DNA from 2 places in the Brachybacterium sp. sponge genome. Region 2 is predicted to be linked to the other one. Evidence: predicted binding sites of a transcription regulator. Region 2 holds the regulator's gene; the other holds the start of a gene.

Region 1 (14,499 bases), on a different contig from region 2:
GCCGTCGAACGGTGCTCTGCCACCGTGCTCTCCCTTCCTTACGGGGTCACGGCAGGGCGCTCACGGCTCGCGGGGGCGGCCTGCCGATCCATGAGAATGGCACACCGGCGCGCTCCGAGGCACTGCGAGACCGCCCCTCACAACGGTGACCTGCAGGTCACCGGGGTCTCGTGGCCCACTCGTCGGACCGGCCGGGGTGCACCCTGACCTGCGGCGACCACGCGCCCAGCCCTCTCGATGCCCCGCGGAGCAGACATGTGACGGGGGTCTCGCGCGTAGAGGCGGCAGAAGGGGCGCGGGCGCCGTCGCCCGCCGGCAGGGTCCAGCGCGGTCAGCCCGCGGCGATCACCGGCAGCGCGGTGGTGGTCGTCATCGGCTCGCCGTGGGCGTCCAGCGGACGCACCTTCAGCCAGTAGACGCCGTGCCCGCCGAGGGTGAGGGTGAGGGTGCCGGCCTCGTCCACCGCCGGGAACTCGTGCCCGCCGAAGAGGTCCCGGACGGTGCGCCGGTCCATCCCGGTCATCTCGAGCCTCGCGGTGACCGGCTGGGAGGACAGGTTGAACACGCACAGCAGCGTCTCGGCGTGCGCCTCCGCGTCCTCGCCGTGCTCGGCGCCGTCGTAGGTGCGGGTGAAGGCGAGCACCCGCTCGGAGTCCGCCGGGATGTTCCGGTACGCGCCGAGCCCGAAGGCGTCGTGCTCCTTGCGCACCGCGAGCATCCACCGCACGTAGTGCAGCAGGGAGCCGGAGTGCGCCATGTGCGCCTCGACGTTGGTGGTCGAGTAGTGGTAGACGAGCGACTGGATCACCGGCAGGTAGAGCTTGCCCGGGTCGGTGATCTCGCTGAACCCGGCGTTGCGGTCCGGGGTCCACTGCATCGGGGTGCGCACCGCGTCGCGGTCCTCGAGCCAGATGTTGTCGCCCATCGCGATCTCGTCCCCGTAGTAGAGGAACGGGGAGCCGGGCAGGGACAGCAGCAGGGCGTGGATCAGCTCGAGCTCGGAGCGGGAGTTGTCCAGCAGCGGCGCCAGTCGCCGACGGATGCCGACGTTCGCGCGCATCCGCGTATCGGGCGCGTACCAGCCGAGCATCGCCGAGCGGTCCTCGCCGGAGACCATCTCGAGGGTCAGCTCGTCGTGGTTGCGCAGGAAGGTGCCCCACTGGGCGCCGGCGGGGATCTCGGGGGTGTCCTCGAGGATGTCGATGATGTGCCGGGCGCTGCCCTCGCGCAGCGCGTAGAACAGCCGCGGCATCACCGGGAAGTGGAAGCACATGTGGCACTCGGGCCGCTCAGGGGTGCCGAAGTACTCCACCACGTCGGCCGGCCACTGGTTCGCCTCGGCGATGATCACGCGGCCCGGCCAGCTCTCGTCCACGAACTCCCGCAGCTCGGCGAGGAACTCGTGGGTGGCCGGCAGGTTCTCCCCGTCGGTGCCCTCCTCCTCGAAGAGGTATGGGATCGCGTCGGCGCGGAACCCGTCGATGCCCTTGTCCAGCCAGAAGCGCACCACCTCGAACATCGCCTCGCGCACCGCGGGGTTCTCGAAGTTCAGGTCCGGTTGGTGGGAGAAGAAGCGGTGCCAGAAGAACTGCCGACGCACCGGGTCGAAGGACCAGTTGCTCTCCTCCGTGTCCACGAAGATGATGCGCGCGTCCTGGTACTTCTCGTCCGTGTCGGACCAGACGTAGAAGTCCCCGTAGGGGCCCTCGGGGTCGGAGCGGGACTCGAGGAACCAGGGGTGCTTGTCGGAGGTGTGGTTCATCGGCAGGTCGATGATCACGCGGATCCCGCGCCGGTGCGCCTCGGAGACCAGTCGCTCGAAGTCGGTGATCGAGCCGAACTCCGGCAGCACCTGCTCGTAGTCGGAGATGTCGTAGCCGCCGTCCCGCAGCGGGGAGGCGAAGAAGGGCGGCAACCACAAGCAGTCGATGCCGAGCCACTGGAGGTAGTCCAGGCGCTCGATGAGGCCGGTGAAGTCCCCGGTCCCGTCGCCGTTGCCGTCGGCGAAGGCGCGCACCAGCACCTCGTAGAACACGGCCTTGCGGTACCAGTGCGGGTCGTAGTCGACCCCCGGGCCCTGCGGGGAGAACTGGGCGGGGTTCAGGGGCATCGGGACCTCCACGGCGGCTGGGACGGCGGACGCGATGCCCCCACAGTAGTGTCCGCCGCGGCGGCGCGGACACCTTCGGCGGCCGACGGACCGTGCGGTCTCCTCCCGCCCCGGTCTCAGTCCGCGATCCGCCAGTCCACGGGTCCGGCGCCCTGCGCCTCGAGCAGCGCGTTCACCTGCGAGAAGGGACGGGAGCCGAAGAAGCCGCGGGAGGCCGACAGGGGGCTCGGGTGCGGGCTCGCCACATGCGGCACCTCGCCCAGCAGCGGGATCAGCGACTGCGCGTCGCGGCCCCAGAGGATCGCCGCGAGCGGCCCGCCGCGGGACACCAGGGCGCGGATCGCGTGCTCGGTGATCTCCTCCCAGCCGCGACGGCGGTGGGAGGCCGGGGCGCCGGGCGCGACGGTGAGGACCCGGTTCAGCAGCAGCACCCCCTGGTCCTGCCAGGAGGAGAGGTCGCCGTGCGCGGCGGGGGCGATGCCGAGATCGCTCTCGAGCTCCTTGTAGATGTTGGTCAGGGAGCGGGGGAGCGGGCGCACGTGCCGCTCCACCGCGAAGGACAGACCGATCGGGTGCCCCGGGGTGGGATACGGGTCCTGGCCGACGATCAGCACCCGCACCTCGGACATCGGCCGGGTGAAGGCGCGCAGCACCGCCTCGCCGGCGGGCAGGTAGCCGCGGCCCGCGCGGACCTCCTCGCGCAGGAAGCCGCCGATCTCGTGGAGGCGGTCCTCGACGGGGCGGAGGGCCTCGGCCCAGTCGGGGGCGATGATCTCGGTCAGGGGAGCAGCCATGGAGGCAGTCAACCATCCGCGGGCGGCGCCGTCGGGGCGCGTCGGCCCCTCCCGGCGAGGCATCCCTCACGACCTGCGCAGGTCGGCGGCGTGGCAGCGCGGGGGAGCGGTCGCGGGTGCGTAGCCTCGGTCCATGCCCTCCGCCTCCGACGAGCCCGCCCGCGCCGACGCGCGACCCTCCGACGCCCCGTCGTCGGAGCGCATGTCGTCGGAGAGCTCGGCGTCCGAGCGCGTGCCGTCCGAGGTCGCGCTGCCGGGGCCGCAGGGGGCGCTCACCGAGCGGGACCGGCGGATCCTCGCGCTCGAGGGGCGCACCTTCCGCTACGTCGGCGCGAAGGAGCGGGCGATCCGCGAGGAGATCGGGCTGTCGAAGGTCGCCTACTACGTGCGGCTGAACGCCCTGCTCGACGAGCCGGCGGCGCTGCGCGCGGCCCCCGCCGTCGTCAACCGGCTCCGCGCCCGGCGCACCTCCGAGGACGGCGGCGCCTCCCTCGACGGCGACCATCGCGTGGCCTGAGCCATCCGTCTCCGGGGCGTGTGCTCCACCCCCGATCCGGGTCGACCATGTTAAATGGGTCCGTGGCTGATTCCCAGTATCCCTACCCGCCGGACCGATTCGACGACGAGGCGGACGCCGTCACCTTCCACGGCGCCCACCGCGCCGAGCTCCCCTTCTGGCGGGAGAACCTGCTGTACATCATCATCATCGGCGCGGCCGTGGTGCTGCTGGTGGTGCTGCTCTTCGTGATCGGCGGCATGGGCGGCGGCGACGACGGCGCCGAGGGCCCGGCCTCCGCGTCCGAGAGCGCCTCGAGCGAGGCCGCCCCCGAGGAGAGCCCCTCGGAGGAGCCCGCCCCGGAGCCCGACCTCTCCGTGCCCGTCCAGGTGATCAACGCCGGCAGCATCAACGGCCTCGCCGGCACCTGGCAGGAGGAGCTGCAGGGCGAGGGCTGGGAGGACGTCAGCGTCGCCACCGCCGACAGCCCCCAGCAGGAGCCCGTCGTGTTCTACCGCGACGAGGCCGACGCGGACACCGCCCAGGCGCTCGCCGAGCAGGTCGGCGCCGGCGAGGCCCGCCAGAGCGACGAGTACGACTCGCCCCTGACCTTTATCGCGGTCACCGAGCCCGGTGACGGCGGCGACGAGGGCGACGGCGGCGACGGCGACCAGGGTGATCAGGGCGGCGAGGGCGAGGGCTGACCCCTCCCCGCACGCCGCTGCGGCCCCGCGACGCGCCGCTCCTCCTCAGGGAGGGGCGGCGCGTCCGCGCGTGCGGGGAGTGCGGCCGGGTCGGGGCGCGCGCCCGTCGGCGCCGTCCGGCGAGCCCGCCGGCACCGGTCGGCGAGATGTCCCCCGGGCGACGTCCGGCCCGACCGACGGGGCCGTGTCCGCTCCTCGCGGAGAGTTAGCACTCTCAGGGGCAGAGTGCTTATGATGATCTGGCACTCGGTGCACGGGAGTGACAGCCCCCGCGCATAGCCTCCGCGCACCGGGACCTGAACATTCCGGCCCCGTGAGGGCGTCGGCGCCGTGGGACATGAACACGGAGCCGGCTCCCGTCCGTCGCGGGCACTGGGCCGGGTGGACATCACAGACACGGGAGAGATTCCACAATGGCCAAGCTCATCTCTTACGACGAGGAGGCCCGGCGCGGCCTCGAGCGGGGAATGAACCAGCTCGCCGACGCCGTCAAGGTCACCCTCGGCCCCAAGGGTCGCAACGTCGTGCTCGAGAAGTCCTGGGGCGCCCCCACCATCACCAACGACGGCGTGTCGATCGCCAAGGAGATCGAGCTCGACGATCCCTACGAGAAGATCGGCGCCGAGCTGGTGAAGGAGGTCGCCAAGAAGACCGACGACATCGCCGGCGACGGCACCACCACCGCCACCGTCCTCGCCCAGGCCCTGGTCAAGGAGGGCCTGCGCAACGTCGCCGCGGGCGCCAACCCGATCGCGCTCAAGCGCGGCATCGACCAGGCCGTGGCCGCGGTCTCCGAGACCCTGCTCAAGCAGGCCAAGGAGATCGAGACCAAGGAGCAGATCGCCTCCACCGCCGCCATCTCCGCGGCCGACCCGGCCATCGGCGAGCTCATCGCCGAGGCCCTCGACAAGGTCGGCAAGGAGGGCGTGATCACGGTCGAGGAGTCCAACACCATGGGCCTCGAGCTGGAGCTCACCGAGGGCATGCGCTTCGACAAGGGCTTCATCTCGCCGTACTTCGTCACCGACGCCGAGCGCCAGGAGACCGTGCTCGAGGATCCCTACATCCTCCTGCTCTCCTCCAAGGTGTCCTCCGTCAAGGACCTTCTGCCGCTGCTGGAGAAGGTCATCCAGGCCGGCAAGCCGCTGGCGATCATCGCCGAGGACGTCGAGGGCGAGGCTCTCGCGGTGCTCGTGGTGAACAAGCTCAAGGGCTCCTTCAAGTCCGTGGCCGTCAAGGCCCCCGGCTTCGGCGACCGCCGCAAGGCGATGCTGGAGGACATGGCCATCCTCACCGGCGGCCAGGTCATCGCCGAGGAGGTCGGCCTCAAGCTGGAGACCGCTGGTCTCGAGCAGCTCGGCCAGGCGCGCAAGATCGTCGTCACCAAGGACGAGACCACCATCGTCGAGGGCACCGGCGACGCCGACCGCATCGCCGGCCGCGTCTCCCAGATCCGCGCCGAGATCGAGAACTCCGACTCGGACTACGACCGCGAGAAGCTCCAGGAGCGCCTCGCGAAGCTGGCCGGCGGCGTCGCCGTCATCAAGGCCGGCGCCGCGACCGAGGTCGAGCTCAAGGAGCGCAAGCACCGCATCGAGGATGCCGTGCGCAACGCCAAGGCCGCCGTGGACGAGGGCGTCGTCGCCGGTGGCGGCGTCGCGCTGCTGCAGGCCGGTGCGGACACCTTCGGCAAGCTCGCCCTCGAGGGCGACGAGGCCACCGGTGGCAACATCGTCAAGGTCGCCATCGAGGCCCCGCTCAAGCAGATCGCGGTCAACGCCGGTCTCGAGGGCGGCGTCGTGGCGGAGAAGGTCAAGAACCTTCCCGTCGGCCAGGGTCTGAACGCGGCCACCGGCGAGTACGAGGACCTGGTCGCGGCCGGGATCATCGACCCCGTCAAGGTGACCCGCTCCGCGCTGCAGAACGCGGCGTCCATCGCGGGCCTATTCCTCACCACCGAGGCCGTCGTGGCCGACAAGCCGGAGCCCGAGGCCCCGGCCGCCGGCGGCGACATGGGCGGCATGGGGGGCATGGGCGGCATGATGTGATCTCGCTGGTCGACGTACTGGCGAGCGCAGCGAGCCGGTAGGAGACCAGCAGATCGCGAGATCACCTGCCGCTCCACCCGAGCGCTCGACGAGCCCCGATCCTCTGGCGAGGGTCGGGGCTCGTCGCTGTGGCGCCGAGGAGGGGAGTCCTCCCCATCGACGGGGGCCCGGGCCAGGCCTACGGTGAGCACCTGGGGCGGAAGACACCGGGGGAGCAATGGTCCGAGAAGCGCATGCGGTGAGGCGACGTCGGGTCCTCGTCGCCGCGGGATCGGCCCTGGTGCTGTCGCTCCTCGGATGCGTCGACCATGCCGAGGACCCGGGGCCGTCGACGACGGCGTCGCACGACGTGCCGAACACCGTGGACGGCGTCCTCGAGTGCGCGGAACTCGCCCCGCCCCCCGAGGGTGCGCAGGTGCAGCTGGTCGAGAGCGCCACGATCTCGGAGTTCGAGGCATGGGCCGTCGAAGTGAGGTTCGAGGCACCTGCCGACGAGCTCGAGCGCTGGATGGTCGACAGCTACGGCGACCCCGGCGGGATCGGGCGGGCCTGGGTGACGCCGCAGGAGGTGAAGGATGCCATGGACATCGAGGATGTGCCGGACACCTGGCGGATCGAGGAGACGTCGATACAGGGGAGCGCCTTCGAGCGCATGGTGCTCGTCGACGACGCGGACCCGCGGACCGTCCGGGTACGTCTCAGCGAGGTCCGCTGATCGTCTCCCCCGGAGGGCCGGAGGACGACTCCGCCCGGTGAATGAGCGAGCGGCCGCACAGTGCGCTGGTCGGCAGGCACGACACAATGTCGCCATGACCTACGAGCTGCAGGACTCGATCCACGTCGACGCCGACCCGGAGGAGGTGCACGCGCTGCTCAGCGACGTCACCCGGACGGGGGAGTGGAGCCGACAGTGCCACCGCTGCGAGTGGGAGGACGAGCGGCGGGGCGTCGGCGCCCGGTTCATCGGCCACAACCGCACCCCGCAGCGGGAGTGGGAGACCGTCTCCGAGGTGGTCGCGGACGTTCCCGGGGAGCACTTCGCCTGGTCCGTCGGGCCGGGCCGTGCCGAATGGGGGTACCGGATGCGTCCCGCGCCGGGCGGCGGGACCGAACTGATCGAGTACACCCGCACCACCGCGCGCCTCGAGGAGGTGTTCGTCGAGCGCTACGGCGAGCGGGCGGAGGAGGAGATCGCGATCCGCCATGCGGCGGCACGGGAGGGCATCCCCGCCACCCTCGCTGCGATCCGCGAGGTGCTCACCGCCCGCTGACCACTCGGGAAACCTCCGGCAAGGACCGGCGGTCCGCCGCGTTCGCGGTCAGGATGGGCGGCGTACCCCGTCGAGGACGCCGCTGTGCGACTCCTCGACGCCTTGAGGAGGAGGAACGCATGAGGTCGAGGACGACCCCGAGACCGCCGACGCCACGCCCGGCGCGGCGCACACTGCTGACAGGGATCCCGCTGCTGGGCGCCGGAGCGCTCGCGCTCGGCGGCTGCGCACCGGACGACGCCGGCGCCGCCACCGACGTCGAGAACATCCTGACGATCTCCCTGAACCAGACCGAGACGCACCCCAGCTATCTCGCGCTGACGGCCTTCGGCGAGAAGCTCGCCGAGGCGACCGAGGGACGCTGGGGCGCCCGCGTCTACGCCAACGAGGCGCTCGGCGCGCAGCAGGAGGTGGTCCAGCTCGTCTCCGACGGCAGCGTCGACATGGCCGTGATCTCCGCGCCGCAGGTCGAGAACCTCTCCATGGCGTTCCGGCCCCTGAACCTGCCCGGCGCCTTCGTGGACATCGAGCACCAGACCGCCGTGCTCAAGGACGACTCGATCGTGGGCGAGCTGTTCTCCTCCCTCGAGGACGAGCGCCGCCTGCGCGTGCTCGGCGGCTTCACCCAGGGCTCCCGCCACGTCTACACCGACCGCGGTCCGATCGAGGGACCCGAGGACCTCGCCGGGCTCAAGATCCGTGTCCAGGAGTCCGACGTCTTCATGGCGCTCACCCGCGCGCTCGGCGCCTCGCCCACCCCGATGGCCTACGGCGAGGTGTACACCGCCCTGCAGGCCGGGGTGCTCAACGGCGCCGAGAACAACGAGGTCAGCTACGTGACCCAGCGCCACTACGAGATCGCCCCGCACTTCACCCTCACCAACCACCTCGTCGGCCTGGACTACGTCATGGCCAACATGGACCGGATCGAGGAGATGGACGAGGCCGACCAGACCGCGTTCACCGAGTCCTTCGCCGCCGCGCAGGAGGACTTCGTGACGCTGTGGGCGCAGGAGACCGAGGCCAGCATCCTGGCGATGGAGGAGGCCGGCGTGGAGATCACCGAGCCCGATCCCGAGGCGTTCACCCCGGCGATCGAGGAGGTGGGGCGCTCCTTCCTGGACAGCCCCGAGGACGAGGACCTGTACGAGCGCGTACGCGCGCTCGCCGACGAGATGGGGGTGGAGCGATGAGCGCGCCGCGCAGGAGGACCGTCCAGGGCCTGACCTGGATCAGCATCGCCCTGTTCGTGGTGCTGGTGCTCGTGGTGTTCTGGCAGGTGTTCACCCGCCAGGTGCTGCAATCGCCCAGCGGCTGGACCACCACCGTCTCGCAGTACCTGTTCATCTGGCTGGTGCTGTTCTCGGTCGCGATGGTGTTCGGGGAGCGGGGCCATGTGGCGGTGGACTTCTTCGCCCGCCTGGTGCCCCGTCCCGCGCAGCGCATCACGTCCGTGCTCGTCGAGCTCTCCGTCCTCGCCTTCGCGCTGCTGGGCCTGGTCTGGGGCGGGATCCGCGGCATGTCGATCTCCTTCGACCAGGCGATCCCGGGCCTGCCGGTGACCGTGGGGCAGATGTACCTGGCCCTGCCGATCGCGGGCGTCCTCATCGCCCTGTTCGCCCTCGAGGACCTCGTGCGCGCCGCGCGCGGCGACGACATGCTCGCCGGCGACGACGCCCAGACCGAGGCCGCGCTCCAGTCGGCCGGCGCCGACGCGGACGGCGCGCCCGAGGGCGGGCGCGCGTCGGCCGACGGGCCGACCCCGGCCTCCCCGACCAGCCCGACCGAGCAGAAGGAGGCCTGAGCCGTGGATCCCGCAACTCTCGCCGGAGTCATCCTCATCGCCGGAGTCGTCGTGCTCATCGGCGTCGGCGCCCCGATCGCGATCGCGATCGGCCTCCCCTCGATCGTGGCGCTCGCCGCCGTGGTCGGCACCGAGCAGGCCGTGTTCGTCGCCTCCCAGCGCATGTTCACCGGCGCCAGCTCGTTCACGCTGCTGGCGATCCCGTTCTTCGTGCTCGCCGGATCGCTGATGAACACCGGCGGCATCGCCGAACGGCTCATCGACGCCGCCAAGGTGCTGGTCGGCCGGATGCCTGGCTCCCTCGCCCAGACCAACGTCGTCGCCAACGCGCTGTTCGGCTCCGTCTCCGGCGCGGCCGTCGCGTCGGCTGCGGCGATGGGCTCGACCCTCGGCCCGCGCATGAAGCGCGAGGGCTACGACACCTCGGTCTCCGCGGCCGTGAACGCGGCCTCCGCCCCGGCCGGCATGATGATCCCGCCGTCGAACACCCTGATCGTGTACTCGCTGGTCTCCTCGACCTCCGTGGCCACGCTGTTCGTCGCGGGTTACGGCCCGGGCCTCGTGTGGGTGCTCGCCTGCCTCGTGGTCGTCGCGATCCTCTCTCGCACCCGTCCGGGCATGAGCGCCCGCGGCGAGAAGGTCCCCTTCGGCCTCGCGAACACCACGCTGCTGAAGGCCGTGCCCGCGATCCTCATGATCGTGATCGTGATCGGCGGCCTGCTGGCCGGGTTCTTCACCGCGACCGAGTCCGCGGTGATCGCCGTGGCCTACTCGTTCGTCCTCGGGCTCGTCTACCGCCAGCTCACGCTGAAGAACCTCCCCACCGTGATCGCGGGCGCTGCCCGCACCACGGCGGTCGTGATGCTGCTGGTGGCGGTGTCCTCGGCGCTGAGCTGGGTGCTGTCCTACGCGATGATCCCGCAGTCGATCTCCTCGGCGCTGCTGGGCCTGGCGGACTCCAAGACGGTGATCCTGCTGCTGATGATGGTGATCCTGCTGATCGTGGGCGCCTTCATGGACCCCACGCCGGCGATCCTGATCTTCACGCCGATCTTCCTGCCGATCGCGCTGGAGCTGGGGGTGGACCCGATCCACTTCGGCCTGATGATCACCTTCAACCTCTCGCTGGGCACGATCACCCCGCCGGTGGGGAACATCCTGTTCATCGCCGCGAAGGTCGGAGGCGTGAGGGTCGAGCCGGTGATCAGGCAGATGCTGCCCTTCTTCGCGGCGCTGCTGATCGGACTGCTGCTGGTGGTGTTCGTCCCGCAGATCACGATGCTGCTGCCGGACCTGCTGGGCATGAGCAGCGCGGCGGAGTAGTTTCCGCCGTCGCCGTCGCGGACCCCGTCGTCCGATCCTCGCAGGGAGGGTCGGGCGGCGGGGTCCTCGCCGTCCGGTCCGCGGCCGCTCAGACGAGGAAGATCGGGATCGCGCCCGGGTGACGGGCGTGCACGATCGCGAGGAAGACGACCACGTCGAACAGCAGGTGCACGATCAGCACGTACAGCAGCGAGCCGGTGCGGGCGAACAGCCAGCCCTGCAGCAGCGCGAAGGGCGCGGTGAGCAGCGGCCCCCAGGCCTGGTAGCCGAGCTCCCACAGGAACGACACGAAGATCGTCGCCTGCAGCAGGTTCGCGGTCCACACCCCGAAGTGCCGGCGCAGCAGCGCGAAGCAGGTGCAGATGAAGAACAGCTCGTCCCAGGTGCCCACGAAGTTCACGCCCGCGAAGAAGCGCGCCACCTCCCCGCCGTCGGCCAGGTGCGGCCAGTTGCGGTAGACGCCCGAGGTGATGAAGTAGAACGGCAGGATCAGCCAGCCCAGGAAGGGCACGGCCACGATGTAGCCCTTCTCGAGGCGGGTCCACGGCTCGCCCGTGCGCAGCGGGAACCGGATCGCGCGCCGGCGCAGCAGCAGGCGGTCCACCAGCACGGGCACCAGCACCGCCAGCAGCAGCACGGCCCCGATGGTGAGGAAGCGGTCCCAGTCCACCGAGGCGACGACCGAGGTGGTCGAGACGATCGTGATGCCGACCCCTATCAGGGCGAGGTCCTTCGCGAGCTCCCGGGAGACGAGCACCGCGCCGAGCAGGCTGAGGGCCAGCAGCAGGTGACCCCAGCCGGACAGCTGCAGGGCGAACAGCAGGAACGCGGAGGCGGATACCCCGATCGCCGGCAGCAGCGCGAGGCGCGAGGCGGGGGCGGGCTCCGCGGGGTCCGCGGGATCCGCGGGGGCGTCGGCCGACGGCGTCGTCATGGCCTCAGCATGGCAGGCGCGGCGCGGCGGCGGCACCGCTCCCGCCGAATCGGGCCGCGCCCGTCGTGCGCGAGGATGGAGCGATGGCACCCACCGACGCGCAGCTGCCCGCCCTCTCGCTCCTCACCCAGAACATCCGGTACCACGACGAGAGCACTCTCCCCGGGCAGGCCGACCACTGGCCCGAGCGGGCCCCGGTGCTCGCCCGGCTCCTCGGCGAGGCCGACGCGGACATCGTCGGCCTGCAGGAGGTGCTCGCCTCGCAGATCCCCGTGATCGACGAGACGCTCGCCGCCACCCACCTGCGCCTCGGCATCGGCCGCGAGGGCGGCGGACGCGGGGAGCACAACCTCCTGCTGCTGCGCCGGGACCGTTTCGAGCTGCTGGACTGGGACCAGCTGTGGCTCTCCGAGGAGCCCGACCGGATCGGATCGACGGGCTGGGACGGGATGTGCCCGCGGATCGCGGTGTGGGCCCGGGTGCGGGACCGGGAGAGCGGCGGCGAGCTGGTCGCCGCGGTGACGCACCTGGACCACGAGGGGCACGAGGCGAGGGCGAAGGGCGCCGGACTGCTCGCCCAGCACCTGCGCGAAGCCGCCGACGGCGTTCCCGTGGTGCTGCTGGGCGACTTCAACGCCGCAGGCGGCGACAGCATCCCGTGGCGGGTGCTGCGCGACGCCGGCTTCGAGGACGCCCACGACGTCGCCGCCGCGCAGGTGGGGGAGGACATCGGCACCTTCCCCGACTACGGCACCCCGGAGGTGGGCGGTACCCGGATCGACTGGATCCTCGTCCGCGACCTCGTCGTCGAGGAGTACGCGGCCCGCGTGCCGCTGCTGGAGGGCCGTGCGGCGAGCGACCACGCGACGGTCACCGCGCGGGTGCGGCCGACGGGGCGCTGACGCGCCGCCCGTCCCGTCTCACATGTCGCGGGCCGAGGTGAGCAGCTGCGACCCGCCCGCGCACACGGCGGTGAGCTCGAGCAGGTCGCCCGCGTCGGAGACGTCCGGTCCCTTCTCCTGGGCGAGCGCGGGCGACACGTCGACCCAGCCGCCCGGGCAGTCCTGGACCTCGCCCTCGAGGGTGGGGACGAGCGCGTCGAGCACCTCGTCCTCGGAGACCGGCTCCGGCGCGCCCGCCCCGCCGTGGTCGGAGGCGCCGGCCGCTGCCGTGGCGGAGACGAGCTCGTCGACCTGCGCGGGCTCCAGCTCGATCACCGCCTGCCACCAGTAGTCGTCCTGAGCGGGGATCGGCACCCTCTCGTACGGGTCGGTGAACCGGCCCTCGGCGACGGTCACCGCTCCCACGCCCTCGAGCACGGGGAAGTGCACCTCGACGAGCTCGGGGGAGTGTCCGACGAGGTCCGGCCGGAAGTACCGCTCGGAGGCCTCGTCCTGCACCCAGTCGGGCTCGTCCCGGTCGGTGTCCCCGCCCCTCAGCCCGCAGCCGCCGAGCAGCAGCGCGGTGACGAGCGCGCCGGTGAGGCAGGTGCGGAGACGGGGCGCGGGGGTCAGAGCCCCAGCCCCCAGGCCTCGGCGAGCAGCTCGAGGCTCCTCAGCCGGTCCGCCGGGTCGTAGTGGTAGGCGGTGAGGATCAGCTCGTCGGCCTTCGTCGCGGCGACGATCTCCTCGAGCTGGGAGACGACGGCGGCGGGGGAGCCGACGGCCTTGATCGACAGGGTCTGGTCCACCTTCTGCAGGAGGTGCTCCGGGGCGACCTCGGTGATGTCCCGCGGGGGCTGGATCTTCTGCCGCTGCCCGGTGACGACGCCGAGGAACATCTGCTGCAGGGTCGTGAACTGGCGCTGCGCCTCCTCGTCGGTCTCGGCGACCACGAGGTTCACGCCCACCATCGTGTGGGGCTGCTCGATCTGCGCGGAGGCGGCGTCGGGGTCGAAGTGGGCGCGGTAGGTCTCCAGCGCGTGCAGGTACTGGAAGGGCGCGAAGTGGGAGGCGACCGAGAAGGGCATGCCCAGCTGCGCCGCCAGTCGCGCACCGTTCGCCGTCGAGCCGAGGATCCACATCGGCACCTCGGTGCCGCGGGCGACCTCTGCGGTGATCGGCAGCCCGCCGGAGGTGGGCGTCTCACGGGACCAGTCCCGCATCTGCTCGACCGCGGCGATGAAGGCGCCGGGCTCGGCGGAGGTACGGGCCAGCAGCTGCGCGGTGAGCTGGTCGGTGCCGGGCGCGCGGCCGAGGCCGAGGTCGATCCGGTCGCCGTGGAACTGCACGAGGGTGCCGAACTGCTCGATCACCGCGAGCGGCGAGTGGTTCGGGAGCATGATCCCGCCGGACCCGACGCGGATCCGCTTCGTCATCGAGGCGGCGCGGTCGATCAGCAGCGAGGTCGCCGAGGAGGCGAGGGAGTCGGTGTTGTGGTGCTCGGCGAACCAGTACCGCTCGTAGCCGAGCCGGTCCGCGGCCTGCGCGCCCTCCATCGAGGCGGCGATGGCGTCGCGGGTGCTCTGGCCGTCGGAGATGGAGACGAGATCGAGGATCGACAGGGGCACGTGAGGAGCGTTCATACTGCTCAGGCTATCGACGCGGGTGCGGGGCGGGGGGAGCGCAGGGTGAGAGGTTCTCGACCCCGTCGGCGGGAAGCTTCCGCACCTCGGATGCGTTCCCGGCGACATGAGGTTCTCCCTGCTCGACCGCTCCCGCACGCGCGCCGGCCGCGACGAACAGGCCGCCCTCGCCGACAGCGTCGAGCGGGCAGTCGCCGCCGAGCAGCTCGGATACCACCGCTTCTGGGTCGCCGAGCACCACACCGTGCCGGGCATCGCCAGCGGCGCTCCGGCCGTGCTGCTCGCCGCGATCGGGCAGCGCACCGAGCGGATCCGGCTCGGCTCCGGCGGGGTGATGCTCCCGAACCACCGTCCCCTCGTCGTCGCCGAGCAGTTCCTGATGCTCGAGGCGCTCACCCCGGGACGCATCGACCTCGGGCTCGGCCGCTCCCTCGGCTTCACCGCCCCGGTCCGCGAGGCGCTGGGACGCACCGAGGCGAGCACGGAGGACT
Region 2 (14,499 bases):
GCCCGGAGGAGTTCCGCTCCCGCTCCGAGTCCCTCGCCCGCAGCTATCTCGACCAAGGCATCACCTTCGACTACGCGGGGGAGGAGCGCCCCTTCCCGATCGACGCGATCCCGCGGGTGATCGACGCCGACGAATGGGCCCGGGTCTCCTCCGGCGTCTCCCAGCGCGTCCGCGCCCTCGAGGCCTTCCTCGACGACCTCTACTCCGACCGCCGCGCGATCGCCGACGGCGTGATCCCCGAGGAGCTCGTCACCTCCTCGACCTACGTGGTCGACGCGGTGCGCGGCTACCGGCCGGCGAACGGGGTGCGCATCCACGTCTCCGGCATCGACCTGGTCCGCGGCGGGGACGGCGGCTTCCGGGTGCTCGAGGACAACGTCCGCACCCCCAGCGGCGTCAGCTACGTGCTCTCGAACCGCCGCGCCATGGCGCAGGGCTTCCCCGAGCTGTTCGCGGACCGGCCCGTGCGCCGCGTCGGCGAGTATCCCGGCCGGCTGCTGGCCGCGCTGCAGGCCGCCGCCCCGGACACCGCCGGCGAGGAGGCGACCGTGGTGGTGCTGACCCCCGGCCGCTACAACAGCGCCTACTTCGAGCACTCGCTGGTCGCCCGCACGATGGGCGTCGACCTCGTGGAGGCCTCGGACCTCGTCGAGCGGGGCGATCGCATCTACATGCGCACCACCGCGGGTCTGCGCCGCGTGGACGTGATCTACAAGCGCACCGACGACGACTTCCTCGACCCCGAGGTGTTCCGCCCCGACTCGATGCTGGGCGTGCCGGGCCTGGTCCGCTCCGTCCTCGCCGGCAACGTCGTGGTCGCCAACGCCATCGGCAACGGCATCGCCGACGACAAGCTGACCTACACCTACGTCCCGGACCTGATCCGCTACTACCTCTCCGAGGAGCCGATCCTCCCCAACGTCGACACCTGGCGGCTCGAGGAGCCCGGCTCCCTCGTCGAGGTGCTCGACCGGCTCGAGGAGCTCGTGGTCAAGCCCGTGGACGGCTCCGGCGGCAAGGGCATCGTCATCGGCCCCTCCGCCACGCGGGAGGAGCTCGACGCGCTGCGGAGGCGGCTGCGCGCCGATCCTCGCGGCTGGATCGCTCAGCCCGTCGTCCAGCTCTCCACCATCCCCACCCTCGTGGAGGAGGGGCCCGAGCCCCGCCATGTGGATCTGCGCCCCTTCGCCCTGAACAGCGGGGACGACGTGTGGGTGCTGCCCGGCGGGCTCACCCGCGTCGCCTTGCCGCGCGGGGAGATGATCGTGAACTCCTCCCGCGGCGGCGGCTCGAAGGACACCTGGGTGCTCGCCGCCGGCCGCCCCGGCGCCGCCGCCTCGGGTCTCGCCGACCAGGACGAGGAGGGGATCGAGGACCCGACGGACGACACGCGCGACCAGTTCGACGACCCCCGCGAGGAGCACGGCGAGGAGCGGGAGGTCGAGCCGGACCCGGTCACCTCCGCCATCCCGATCATCGAGGCCGACGACGAGGAGGAGGACCGCCATGATGCTCAGTAGGATCGCCGACGCGATGTTCTGGATCGGCCGCTACGTGGAGCGGGCCGACCAGACCGCGCGCATCCTGGGCGTGTCGCTCCAGTCGATCACCGAGGACGCCTCCCTCGACCCCGTCGACTCCTGCGCGGGCGTGTACGGGATCTTCGGCGTCACCGACGTGCCGGCCGAGGACCTGACGGTGCAGCGGGTGCTGGAGCGCCTGGTCACCGACCGGGCGAACCCCTCCTCCGTCGCCGGCGCCCTCCAGGCCGCGCGGGAGAACGCCCGGGGTGTGCGCGAGGCGCTGTCCACGGAGGTGTGGGAGTCGCTGAACAGCGCCACCCTCGGCATGCCGCGCGGCGTGCGGCCCTCTCGCATGCACGGCGCCTTCCAGTTCGCCAAGGACCGCTGCGCCATGGTCAACGGCCTGCTGGACGCGTCGATGACGCGTGACGAGGCGTGGCTGTTCCTGCGCGTGGGCCAGCTGCTGGAGCGGGTCGACATGCTCGCCCGCAATCTCCAGGCCCACGACCTCTCCGACACCTCCGACGCGGCGACCGTGCTGCTGCTGCGCTCCTGCAGCGCGCACGAGGCGTACATCCGTTCGTATCGCGGCCGCGTGCGCGTCTCCGGCGCGATCGAGTTCCTGCTGCTGGACTCGATCTTCCCGCGCTCGGCCGCGTACTGCCTCAGCGAGATCGACGAGGCGCTCGAGACCCTCGCCAAGCTCCACGGCAATAGCTTCGACCGCCTCGGCACCGCCGAGCCGGGCCGCAGGATCGTCGGCCGCGCGCTCGCGAGCCTGCGCTTCCGCCAGCTCGAGGACATCACCGAGGACTTCGAGGACGAGATGGAGCAGCTCCAGCGCGTCACCGGCGCCGTCACGAGATCGCTGGGCACCACCTACTTCCACCCCGCCGCCTGAGCCCGCCGCGGAGCAGGGGTGAGCGCGGCGAGAGGGGCGAGGGGCCCGCTGGGGCTCGTGAGCCCGCTGCGCGGGGCGGCGCTGGTGCGCAACAGCCCGGCGGACCACGTCCCCAGCCACGGGACGACGCTGGGCGCCTCGTCGTACGCGATCGACCTGGTGCCCCTCGACGACCGGGGCCGGACGGCGCCGTACGCGCCGATGTCGTTCCTGCTGCCCGAGCCGCCGGAGCGCTTCGCGGGCTTCGGCCTGGAGGTGCTGGCCCCGGCCGACGGGACCGTCCGGCACGTCCACGATGGGGAAGCCGACCATCGCGCCCATCGCGGTCTGCCGTCGGTGCTCTACGCGCTCACGCAGCGGCGTCGCCTGCGCCGGGGCTGGCAGGGACTCGCCGGGAACCACGTCGTCCTCGAGGTCGCCCGCGGCGGCCGGGCGGCGTTCGTCGTCCTGTGCCATCTGCAGCAGGGCAGCATCGCCGTGGGTATCGGACAGCGGGTCGCGGCGGGGGAGGTGCTCGCCCGGTGCGGGAACTCGGGTAACAGCATGGAGCCGCACGTGCATCTGCAGGCGATGGACGGCCTCGACCCCCGCACGGCCGCGGCGCTGCCCCTCACCTTCCCCGGCGGTGTGCCGCGGGCTGGTCAGCGCCTGGCGGGCGCGGGGGAGGCCGACGGGCGGTGACCGTCCCGGCCCGGTGCCCTCCTCCGGGACGGGCGCCCGGCCGGGTGATCCCGTCGGCCTCGCTGTGACGTCGGCCCATCGGCCGTCCCCGGGACACCGAGGCGCGCGCGGCACATGAGACCATGGACCGATGCCCGGCGCATGCGCGCCCGGCACACCATCGACGAGAGGACGAATGCCGGTGACCCCGAGGATCGCTGCCGATGAGGCACGGGACATCGCTCCCGCGTCGACGCCCCAGGAGCGGCTCCGCAACTTCTGCATCATCGCCCACATCGACCACGGCAAGTCGACGCTGGCCGACCGGATGCTGCAGATCACCGGGATCGTCGAGGAGCGCGCCATGCGCGCCCAGTACCTCGACCGGATGGACATCGAGCGCGAGCGCGGCATCACCGTGAAGTCCCAGGCCGTGCGCATGCCCTGGCAGGTCGACGGCGTCAATTACGCCCTGAACATGATCGACACCCCCGGGCACGTGGACTTCACCTACGAGGTCTCCCGCTCCCTTGCCGCCTGCGAGGGGGCGATCCTGCTGGTCGACGCCGCGCAGGGCATCGAGGCGCAGACGCTCGCGAACCTGTACCTCGCGATGGAGCACGACCTCACCATCATCCCGGTGCTGAACAAGATCGACCTGCCCGGCGCCGAGCCCGAGAAGTACGCGGCCGAGATCGGCCAGCTCGTCGGCGTGGACCCCGAGGACGTGCTGCGCGTGTCCGGGAAGACCGGCGTGGGCGTGCCCGAGCTGCTCGACCACGTGGTGCGCACCCTGCCCGCCCCCGAGGGGCAGGTCGACGCCCCCTGCCGCGCGATGATCTTCGACTCCGTCTACGACACCTACCGCGGCGTCGTCACCTACGTGCGCGTCGTCGACGGCTTCCTCAAGGCCCGCGACCGGATCGACATGATGTCCACCGGCGCCCACCACGAGCTGCTCGAGATCGGCGTGAGCTCCCCGGAGCCGCACCCCACCCAGGGCATCGGCGCCGGCGAGGTCGGCTATCTCATCACCGGCGTGAAGGACGTGCGCCAGTCCAAGGTGGGCGACACGATCACCACCTCGGTGCGCGGCGCGACCGATCCGCTGGCCGGCTACGCCGATCCCAAGCCGATGGTCTACTCGGGCCTGTTCCCGATCGACGGCTCCGACTATCCCGTGCTGCGCGATGCGCTGGACAAGCTCAAGCTCAACGACGCCGCTCTGGTCTACGAGCCGGAGACCTCCACCGCCCTCGGCTTCGGCTTCCGCGTCGGCTTCCTGGGCCTGCTTCACCTGGAGATCATCCGCGAGCGACTCGAGCGCGAGTTCGACCTCGACCTCATCTCCACCGCCCCCTCCGTGGTCTACCAGGTCGTGATGGAGGACGGCACAGAGATCGAGGTGCTGAACCCCTCCGACTTCCCCGAGGGGAAGGTGAACCAGATCAGCGAGCCCGTCGCCTCGGCGACGATCCTCGTGCCCAGCGAGTTCATCGGCGCGGTCATGGAGCTGTGCCAGTCCAAGCGCGGCACCCTCGGCGGCATGGACTACCTCAGCGAGGACCGCGTCGAGCTGCGCTACACCCTGCCGCTGGCCGAGATCGTCTTCGACTTCTTCGACCAGCTGAAGTCCAAGACCCGCGGCTACGCCTCGCTGGACTACGACGTCTCCGGCGAGCAGACCGCGGACCTGGTGAAGGTCGACATCCTCCTGCAGGGCGAGCCGGTCGACGCGTTCAGCGCGATCGTGCACCGCGACAAGGCCTACTCCTACGGCGTGGACATGTCCGGCAAGCTCAAGAACCTCATCCCCCGCCAGCAGTTCGAGGTTCCGATCCAGGCCGCGATCGGCTCGCGCATCATCGCCCGCGAGAACATCCGCGCCATGCGCAAGGACGTGCTGTCCAAGTGCTACGGCGGCGACATCTCCCGCAAGCGCAAGCTGCTGGAGAAGCAGAAGGAGGGCAAGAAGCGCATGAAGAACATCGGCTCCGTCGAGGTGCCGCAGGAGGCCTTCATCGCCGCGCTCTCCTCCGACGCCTCCGAGCCCTCGAAGGACGAGAAGAAGAAGAAGTGAGCACCGCGCCCGGCCCGCTGCCCGAGACAGCCCCGCGCCGCCTCGACCCGCTCGAGGTCGCCTTCGAACCCGGCGGCGGCCGGCTCGGGGCGGTGTGCACGGTCGCCCAGCTCTTCGAGGTGCGCGAGCGCTCCCTCATGAGCGGGATCGACAAGCGCCCGGCGGGCGGCTCCGTCACGCTCCTCACCCACGGCGTGCTCGGCGACGTGCAGGGCGACCGTGAGCACCACGGCGGGATCTTCAAGGCCGTCTACGCCTACTCTCGGGAGGTGCGCGAGGCCTACGCCTCCGCGCTCGGCCACGAGTTGCCCGACGGGTTCTTCGGCGAGAACCTCGCCACCGTCGGCCAGGACACCGACCGCACGGTGATCGGGGAGCGCTGGCGGATCGGCGGCGCAGAGCTCGAGGCGACCTGCCCCCGCAACCCCTGCGGCACCTTCGCCGCCTGGATGGGGGACCGCCGCTGGGGCCGCGCCTTCACCGACCAGGGCCGGGCCGGCGCCTATTTCCGCGTGCTCGTCGAGGGCGAGGTGCGCGCCGGCGACGCGATCGAGGTGCTCGAGCGGCCGGACCACGGCGTGACGATCGCCGACGCCTTCCGGGGACTGGACGCCGCGCAGGCCCGCGCCCTGCTCGACTGGGCGGAGGCGAGCGGCACCGTGCTGTACGAGACCCTCGTCGGCGCCGCGCAGAAGACGCTCGCCAGAGCGGGCGAGCGCGAGGACTTCCCGGAGCGGCTGCGCTCCACCGGACGGGGCCTCGGTCTCGGTCTCGGGCTGTGACGGCCGTGAAGGACCTCTCCGCCTACATCCACGTTCCGTTCTGCGCCGTGCGCTGCGGGTACTGCGACTTCAACACCTACACGAACGCCGAGCTGGGCGGCGGCGGGTCCCAGGCCGAGTACTCGGACAACGCGATGGCCGAGATGGACCTGACCCTCGCGGCGGACCGCGCGGCCGGGTACGAGTACGAGGAGATCTCCACCGTCTTCTTCGGCGGCGGGACCCCCACCCTTCTGCCCGCCGACGACCTCGTGCGGATGCTCGACCACCTCCGCTCGCTGATCCCGCTCGCGGACGACGCCGAGGTCACCACCGAGGCGAACCCCGACTCGGTCACCCGCGCCTCGCTCTCGCGCCTCGCCGACGGCGGGATCACCCGCGTCTCGATCGGCATGCAGTCCGCGGTCCCGTCGGTGCTCGCGACCCTGGACCGCACCCATGACCCCGAACGGGTGCCGCAGGTGGTCCAGTGGGCGAAGGACGCCGGGCTGCAGGTGAGCCTGGACCTCATCTACGGCACGCCGGGGGAGACCGTCGCCGACGTCGAGACCTCCGTGCGCGCGGCCCTGGCCTGCGAGGTCGACCACCTCTCCGCCTACTCGCTGATCATCGAGGGCAACACCGCCATGGCCCGGCAGCTGCGCCGCGGCGAGATCGAGGCGCCCGACCCCGACGACATGGCCGACAAGTACGAGCTCGTCGACGACCTCACGCGCGAGGCGCGCCTGACCTGGTACGAGGTCTCCAACTTCGCCCGCACCCCCGAGCACCGCTCCCGCCACAACCTCGCCTACTGGAAGGGCGGGGACTGGTGGGGGATCGGACCCGGCGCCCACCGCCACCGCGACGGCCTGCGCTCCTGGAACGTGAAGCATCCCAGCCGCTACGCGCGCATGCTCGCCTCGGGCGAACTGCCCGTCGCGGACCGCGAGCAGGTCGCCGCCGAGGACCGGCTCGTCGAGCGCATCATGCTCGAGCTGCGGATCGCCGACGGCCTCGCCGTCGACGTCGTGCCCGAGCAGAACCGCTCGATGCTCGAGGTGCACCGCGATCGGGGCCACCTCGATCCCGACGCCCTCGCCGCAGGCCGCGCGGTCCTCACCAGGGAAGGGCGTCTGCTCGCCGACGCGGTGATCCGCGACCTCGTGCCCTGAGACCCGTCGGCCGCGGAACGATCTCGATGACCGAGCCCGTCGAGTCCGAGGCGACCGAGGCGATCGATGGGGGCAGCCCCGCCTTCGTCCACCCCCGCGGCACGATCCTGCTCGTCATCAGCGCCCACAAGGCGCACGCGAACTTCACCGTCACCCCGAGCGCGAAGGAGGCCTTCGCCGCGGAGCTCGAGGGGCTCGAGACCGGCAAGGGCAGCGTGAAGCTCCCCTACGACGCGCCGGTCCTCGAGGATCTGCTGCGCCGCATGGCCCGTCACCGTCTGGCCGAGTTCGAGCAGGACGGCGTGAACTGGATGTGACGGGCCGCGGCGCCGTGCGGCAGGACCCGGTGCGCGGTGTCGAGTCCTGGCCCACGGCGTCCGGCCCGGGCGCGCGGTATCCAGTTCCGGCGCGCGGCATCCGGTTGTGGTGCGCGAGGTCGGTCGCCCGCGCCGCGACATGCAGGAGCCCCCGGGAGCGACTCCCGGGGGCTCCAGCGTCCGGCCGTCGGCCGTGACTCAGCTGCTGCGGACGCGGATCACTTCACGAGGCGGATGTTGACGGGGTAGTTCCACCACTCGCCCTGGTTGGCCTTCACCGCGCCGATGATGGCGAAGATGATGTGCACCAGCGCCGGGACGCCGATGAGGGCGAAGAGCACGGAGCCGAAGCCGAGGGTGATGATCGTGATGATCCCGAAGACGATGCCCAGCACGATCTCCGCGATCAGCGTCGCGATCGCCGCGTTCAGCGCCTCCGCCGCGTTGTAGCGGACGAAGCGGTTGCGGTCCTTGTAGACCAGGAAGATGATCAGCGGGCCGAGCCAGCCGAGGAAGCCGGCGCCGATCACGTAGCCGACGATCGCCGAGAGCTGCGCGAACATCGCCCACAGCTTCGTGTCGGACTCGGTGGTGGGCTGGCCGATCAGCGGGCCGTCGAAGACGCCCTTGACGTGGGCGGGGGCCTGGTCGGGGTTCATGGTTCCTCCGGCTGAGGTCTGTCCGTGGGCGGCGTAGGGAGCGTGCTGCTGGGCGTGCGGAGCATGGTGCTGCCCGTACGGCTGCTGGGCGTGGGCCTGTTGCGCGGAGGGCTGGGACGGCGAGGGCGCCCCGTAGGGGGAGGCCGGCGCTGCGGCCGGAGCGGCCGAGCTCGCGGACTGCCCGTAGGGATCCGCCTGCTGAGCGGAGCCCGGCTGCGCGTAGGGGTCCTGCTGCGCGAAGGGATCATGCTGCGCGGCGGGGGCCGGCTGCGCGCTGGGAGCGGACTGCGCGAACGGATCGTAGGGATGCTCTGACGGGTCCGAGGTCGCGCTGCCCTGCTCCTGCGGCGCGGGGGCGGCAGGGGTGTCGATGTCGAGGTGGTCCGAGGCCGGGCGCGCGGCAGGCTGCTCGGGCAGCGAGTCGGAGGCGGGGGTGCCGGGCTCGGTGCCGTACGGGTCGTGCGGATGCGGAGTCTGGCTCATGGGATCCTTCTTCGTCTCGGTCGGCGCGGGGGCCGTCGTCTCGGGTGACGGGTTCACCCTAACGAGCCGGAGACCCCGCGGTCAGCGCGGCGGTCCGCCGCATCCGCTGGGGGATATCCCCCTGGTGGACTCCCGAGAGTCGCCGTCGGCCGCGCCGAGAGGCGCATCGACGGCTCGCCTCCCCATCCCGTGCCGCGGCTCGGTCAGCCCTGGTCGACGGTGACGAAGTCGATGAGCTCCTCGATGCGCCCCGAGAGCGTCGGCTCGACATCGGCGTAGGAGCGGACCGTGGAGAGGATCCGCTTCCAGCCCAGGCCGATGTCGGCCTTGTCCTCGTGGGGCCAGCCGAGCGCGGCGAGGGAGCCGACCTTGATGTCCGTCCCCCTGGGGATGTGCGGCCACTCCTTCAGCCCCACTCGCGCGGGCTTCACGGCCTGCCACACGTCGACATACGGGTGGCCGAGCACGGTGACGTTCCCGCGGGCGCCCGGCAGGGCCATCACCTCGGCCGCGATGCGGGACTCCTTCGACCCCTTCACCAGGTGGTCCACCAGGATCCCGAGCCGGCGGCCGGGGGAGGGGCCGAACTCGCGCACGCGCTCTGCGAGGTTGTCGGCGCCCTCGAGCTGCTCGACGACGATGCCCTCGATCCGCAGGTCGTGGCCCCACACCTTCTGCACCAGCTCCGCGTCATGGGTGCCCTCGACCCAGATCCGCGACGCACGTGCGGTGCGCGCCTTCGCCCCCTCGACATACACCGAGCCGGAGGCGGAGCGCTTGCGGACCGGCGCCTTCTGCGCCGCCTGCGGGCGGGTGAGAACGACGGGCTGCCCGTCGATCATGAAGCCCGGCCCGAGCGGGAAGGTGCGGCGTCGGCCGCGGCCGTCCTCCAGCTCGACGATCAGCTCCCCGGCCGTCTTCTCCACGCGCGTGATCGCGCCGGTGAAGCCGGTCGAGGCCTCCTCGACGACGAGGTCGCGCTGCGCGGGGACCTCGCGGCCGACGGGGCGGCGGCGGTGATGGGCGGGCGGACCGGAGGAGAGCACATCGGCGCCGTACCGGTCGGGGAAGCGAGCAGGCGGGGTGGACACGGCGGACACTGTAGTCCCGTGGCGAACGCCTCCCTGCGAAGCACGCCGCGTACGCGTACGATTGGCACTTGGCATGGGAGAGTGCCAATGTCCAGGGAGACCCGGGCGCCGGGACGCCCCGGTGCCGGACCGCGCGGCAGGAGGTGCACGACATGGACGACCGCAAGCTCCAGATCCTCGGCGCCATCGTCGAGGACTACGTCTCCACGCGCGAGCCCGTCGGCTCGAAGTCGCTGCTGGAGCGGCACGAGCTCGGCGTCTCCGCGGCGACCGTCCGCAACGACATGTCCGTCCTCGAGGAGGAGGGGCTGATCCACCAGCCCCACACCTCCGCCGGCCGCGTCCCCACCGACAAGGGATATCGCGCCTTCGTCGACCACGTCGCGATGGTCAAGCCCCTCTCCGTCGCCGAGAAGCGAGCGATCCGCACCCTGCTCGAGGACGCGGGGGACGTCGAGGAGCTCCTGGCCCGCACCGTGCGCCTCCTCGCCCAGCTCACCCAGCAGGTCGCGATGGTGCAGTACCCGGCCCGGCGCCAGGCCCGCATCCGCCACGTCGAGCTCGTGAAGGTCGCGGACTCGCTGCTGCTGGTCGTGCTGATCACCGAGTCGGGGCGGGTGGACCAGCGCACCGTCCCCGTCGTCGCCGGTCGCCCCGCCGAGTACTACGCGGCGCTGCGCGACCAGCTCAACCGCGCCGTCGCCGGCCGGGAGGTCACCGACCTCGCCGTGCCGCTGACGGACTACCTCGAGTCCCTGCCCGTCCCTGAGCGGCCCGCCGCCGCGGAGGTGGCCGAGGCGCTCACCGCGCTGGCCGCGACCCGCGCCGAGGACCGCATCATGATGGCGGGCACCGCGAACATCGCCCGCTCCGCCGAGGACTTCGCCCGCGACGTCGAGCCGCTGCTGGACGTCCTCGAGGAGCAGCTGGTGCTGCTGCGCCTGTTCACCGAGATGCACGTCTCCCCGGGGGATGTGCAGGTGCGGATCGGCACCGAGCTCCACGACCGGGCGCTCCACCAGGCCGCGCTCGTCGGCGCGGGCTACGGCGCGGGCTCCCACCTCGCGATCCTCGGCCCCAGCCGCATGGACTACGCGGCCGGGATCTCGACCGTCCAGGCGATCGCCCGCTACGTCTCCCGATTCCTCGAATGACCGCGCCGGCGGGCCTCCGCGCCCGTCGCCGGCCGTCACCGAACTCCGACCCCCTGTGAAGGACCCACGCCTGTGAACGACGACTACTACGAGCTGCTCGGCGTCTCCCGCGACGCCTCGACCGAGGAGATCAAGAAGGCGTACCGCAAGCTCGCCCGCACCCTCCACCCGGACGTCAACCCGGACCCGGAGGCGGCGGAGAAGTTCAAGAAGGTCTCCCAGGCGTACGAGACCCTCTCCCATGCGGACAAGCGTCGCCAGTACGACATGGGAGGCGGCCCGGGCATGGGCGGCTTCCCCGGCGGCGGCGCCGGCTTCGATTTCAACGACATCTTCGACATGTTCGCCGGAGCCTCCGGGATGCGCGGGCGCAACCAGGGCCCCGTCCCGCGCCAGCGCCGCGGCGGCGACGTGCTGCGCCGAGTGAAGATCGAGCTGCGCGACGTCGTCTTCGGCACCGAGCAGGAGGTCACCTTCCGCACCGCCGTGCTGTGCGAGCGCTGCTCCGGCTCCTGCGCCGAGCCGGGCACCAGCCCCACCCGTTGCACCGCCTGCAACGGCTCGGGCCACGTCCAGCGCGTCCAGCAGTCGCTGCTGGGCCAGATGGTCACCATGGCGCCCTGCCCCACCTGCGAGGGCCACGGCGACGTGATCGAGAGCCCCTGCACCGGCTGCTCCGGCCACGGCCGCACCGCCACCGAGCGCACCGTCACCGTGCGCATCCCCTCCGGCGTCGAGAACGGCACCCGCATCCAGCTGCGCGGCGAGGGGGAGACCGGCGAGGCCGGCGGCCCCTCCGGCGACCTCTTCGTGGAGCTGTCCGTCAAGGACCACGAGATGTTCGACCGCTCCGGCGACGACCTCGTCACCACGGTCGCGGTGCCGATGACCACCGCCGCGCTCGGCGCGACGATCCCGCTGGAGACCTTCGACGGGGAGCAGGAGCTCGCCATCCGCCCCGGCGCCCAGCCCGGCGAGGAGATCCTCCTCAAGGGCCTCGGCGTGACCCCGCTGCGCCGCGAGCGCCGCGGCGACATCCGCGTGGTCCTCGACGTGGACGTGCCCACCGCGCTCACCGACGAGGAGCGCGAGCTGCTCGAGCGCTTCGCCGCCCTCCGCGGCGACGAGGCCACCCGCCCCAAGAACCACGGCGGCCCGTTCGCGAAGCTCCGCGAGCGCCTGAACCTCTGAGACGGGAGAGCCAGTGCCCACCACCCCGCCCGGCTTCCTGATCCTCGACGAGGCCCTCGCCGCCGCCCGTGAGGGAGACCAGCTCGAGCTCGCCGGCGACGAAGGCCGCCACGCGGCCAAGGTCGCCCGGATCGGGGTGGGGGAGCAGCTGCTCCTCACCGACGCCCCCGGCCGACAGGTCCTCGCCGAGGTCACCGCCGCCCGCAAGGAGGCGCTCGACCTGCGCCTGCTCGCGGATCCGTCCCCGGCCGTGCAGCGCCTGCCCCGCCTCGCGCTGGTGCAGGCCCTCGCCACCGGCGGCCGCGACGAGCAGGCCGTGGAATCCGCGACCGAGCTCGGCGTCGACCGCATCGTCCCGTGGATCGCGAAGCGCTCCGTCTCCGTGTGGCGCGGGGAGAAGCTCGCCAAGGGCCGCGCGAAGTGGGAGGGCACCGCCCGCGCCGCCGTCAAGCAGTGCCGCCGGCCCGGCATCCCCGCCGTCGACGCCCCGATGACCACGAGCGCGCTGGTCGAGGACCTGCGCGCCCGCGCGGCCGACGGGACTCTCGTGCTCGTCCTGCACGAGCAGGAGTCCGTCGGCGTGATGAGCCTCGCCGAGGAGCTGCGCGGTGCGAGCGAGGCCGGCATCGAGGAGATCGTCGTGGTCGTCGGCCCCGAGGGCGGGATCGACGAGTCCGAGCTGGAGGCGCTGCGCGAGGCCGGTGCCCGGACGGTGCTGCTGGGCCCCGAGGTGCTGCGCTCCTCCACCGCCGGCCCCGCAGCCCTCGCGGTGCTCAGCGCGCTGGTGGGCCGCTGGGGCTGAGCCGTCGGATCCGAGGGGATTCCGGGAAACCGCTTGTGCGCCCGGTGTCTCCCTGCAAGGCTCGTGACCCATGCGAGTCAGCGTCGACGCCTTCGTGGCCAGCCCCGGTTTCGGGGGATTCATCAGCTACATCGGCGGTCTCTGCTCCGCTCTCGCCGCCCGGGACGACGTGGAGCTGGACATCCTCCTGCCCGAGGCGCAGCCGCTCCCGGAGTTCGCCGACCTCCCCGCCTCGGCGAGGATCCACCGGCTCGAGCTCCTCGACGTGGCGGGGGAGCGCCCAGGCGTCACCTGGACCGACCGTGTGCTCCCGGCCGCCCTCGACGAGATCGCGTCCGAGGTGCACCTCGGGCCGGCGTTCATGCTCCCACCCGGGCACGATCGTCCCCAGGCCGTCACCGTCCACGACGACATGTTCGAGCGCTTTCCGCAGTTCTACGGCGCGGAGACCCGTGACTACCTTCGCGAGCAGACCCTGCGGGCGCTCTCGGTCGCCGACGTCGTCCTCGCGGTCTCGGAGTCGACCCGTCGCGACGCGATCGAGCGCTGGAACCCGGAGGCGCCGGTCGCGGTCACCCCGCTCGCGCCGCGGCTCGTGGGTGAGCCCGGATCCCTGCCGCCGGCGGGGGCGCCCTCGTCCTACCTGCTCAACGTCGGCGGCAGCCATCGGCGCAAGCGGCTCGACCACCTGATCGAGGCGTTCTCGAGCCTCGCCCTGGAGCAAGCGATACCGCAGGAGATGCACCTGGTGCTCGTCGGGGTCCGGGACGACGAGCGCGCACGGTCGCTGCAGGCCGCCAGCCCGGTCCGCGAGCGGATCCTGCTCACCGGGCGGATCCCCGACGCGGAGCTGCCGGCCTGGTACCGCCGCTGCGAGCTGTTCGTCTACCCGAGCGAGTACGAGGGCTTCGGGCTCGGTCCGCTCGAGGCGATGAGCTCCGGCGCGCCCGTCCTCACCTCCCGCAACTCCGCCCTCGCCGAGGTGCTCGGGGAGGCGGCGGAGTACGCCCGCCCCGGGGTCGACGGCCTGCGCGAGGGGATCGCCTCGCTCCTCGGCGACGGGCCGAAGCGGGAGTGGATGCGTGCTCAGGGCCTGGCTCGGGCCGCGGGCTTCGGCTGGGAGCGTACCGCCGAGGCCACCGTCGAGGGGCTGCGCACGGCGATCGACCGCTTCGCCGGATCACCCCGATGATCCGGGCCGAGCATCTCGTCAAGGAGTTCACGAGGCCGCGCCGGGTCGACGGAAGGTTCTCCGGGATCCGCTCCTTCCTCAGCACCGGGAAGGTCGTCTCGCGGGCGGTCGACGACGTCTCTCTACAGGTCGACGATGGCGAGATCGTCGGCTATCTCGGCCCCAACGGCGCCGGGAAGTCCACCACCATCAAGATGCTCACCGGGATCCTCGTGCCCACCTCCGGCCACATCGAGGTCGAGGGGATCGTGCCCTGGCAGGACCGGCGCGCGAACGCCCTGAACATCGGCGCGGTGTTCGGCCAGCGCACCCAGCTGTGGACCGATCTGCCGCTGAGGGAGTCCTTCGAGCTGATCTCGCGCCTGTACGGACTGAACCGCGCCGACTACCTCCGCTCGCTCGACGTCTTCGTGGACCTCCTGGACATGGGACCGTTCATGGACACCGCCGTGCGCTCCCTGTCCCTCGGTCAGCGGATGCGCGGTGACCTCGTCGCCGCGATGCTCTACC

What was found. The regulator HrcA, encoded in region 2, represses chaperone genes, less so after heat shock. The targets are predictions, from matches to a motif close to TTNGCACTCGNNNNNNNCGAGTGCNAA.
Region 1: groL (chaperonin GroEL) is a predicted target of HrcA. The motif match lies at 4,310-4,336, and genes of this name have one in related genera.

Annotation. Positions count from the first base shown of each region.
Region 1 is NZ_LRMP01000002.1:345,327-359,825, forward strand. It holds gene A4A78_RS09595 (hypothetical protein) at 1-23, opposite strand, end outside; gene treS (maltose alpha-D-glucosyltransferase) at 332-2,110, opposite strand; gene A4A78_RS09605 (uracil-DNA glycosylase) at 2,227-2,904, opposite strand; gene A4A78_RS09610 (DUF3263 domain-containing protein) at 3,038-3,421, shown strand; gene A4A78_RS09615 (LytR C-terminal domain-containing protein) at 3,484-4,104, shown strand; gene groL (chaperonin GroEL) at 4,518-6,152, shown strand; gene A4A78_RS09625 (hypothetical protein) at 6,502-6,867, shown strand; gene A4A78_RS09630 (SRPBCC family protein) at 6,962-7,423, shown strand; gene A4A78_RS09635 (TRAP transporter substrate-binding protein) at 7,543-8,616, shown strand; gene A4A78_RS09640 (TRAP transporter small permease) at 8,613-9,227, shown strand; gene A4A78_RS09645 (TRAP transporter large permease) at 9,231-10,550, shown strand; gene A4A78_RS09650 (CPBP family intramembrane glutamic endopeptidase) at 10,639-11,484, opposite strand; gene A4A78_RS09655 (endonuclease/exonuclease/phosphatase family protein) at 11,568-12,386, shown strand; gene A4A78_RS09660 (hypothetical protein) at 12,405-12,884, opposite strand; gene A4A78_RS09665 (LLM class flavin-dependent oxidoreductase) at 12,995-14,008, opposite strand; gene A4A78_RS09670 (MsnO8 family LLM class oxidoreductase) at 14,115-14,499, shown strand, end outside.
Region 2 is NZ_LRMP01000004.1:104,256-118,754, forward strand. It holds gene A4A78_RS14975 (circularly permuted type 2 ATP-grasp protein) at 1-1,520, shown strand, start outside; gene A4A78_RS14980 (alpha-E domain-containing protein) at 1,507-2,424, shown strand; gene A4A78_RS14985 (M23 family metallopeptidase) at 2,443-3,105, shown strand; gene lepA (translation elongation factor 4) at 3,281-5,164, shown strand; gene A4A78_RS14995 (MOSC domain-containing protein) at 5,161-5,946, shown strand; gene hemW (radical SAM family heme chaperone HemW) at 5,943-7,100, shown strand; gene A4A78_RS15005 (iron chaperone) at 7,127-7,417, shown strand; gene A4A78_RS15010 (DUF4870 domain-containing protein) at 7,636-8,559, opposite strand; gene A4A78_RS15015 (DUF3097 domain-containing protein) at 8,763-9,659, opposite strand; gene hrcA (heat-inducible transcriptional repressor HrcA) at 9,803-10,804, shown strand; gene dnaJ (molecular chaperone DnaJ) at 10,877-11,995, shown strand; gene A4A78_RS15030 (16S rRNA (uracil(1498)-N(3))-methyltransferase) at 12,009-12,797, shown strand; gene A4A78_RS15035 (glycosyltransferase family 1 protein) at 12,868-13,989, shown strand; gene A4A78_RS15040 (ATP-binding cassette domain-containing protein) at 13,986-14,499, shown strand, end outside.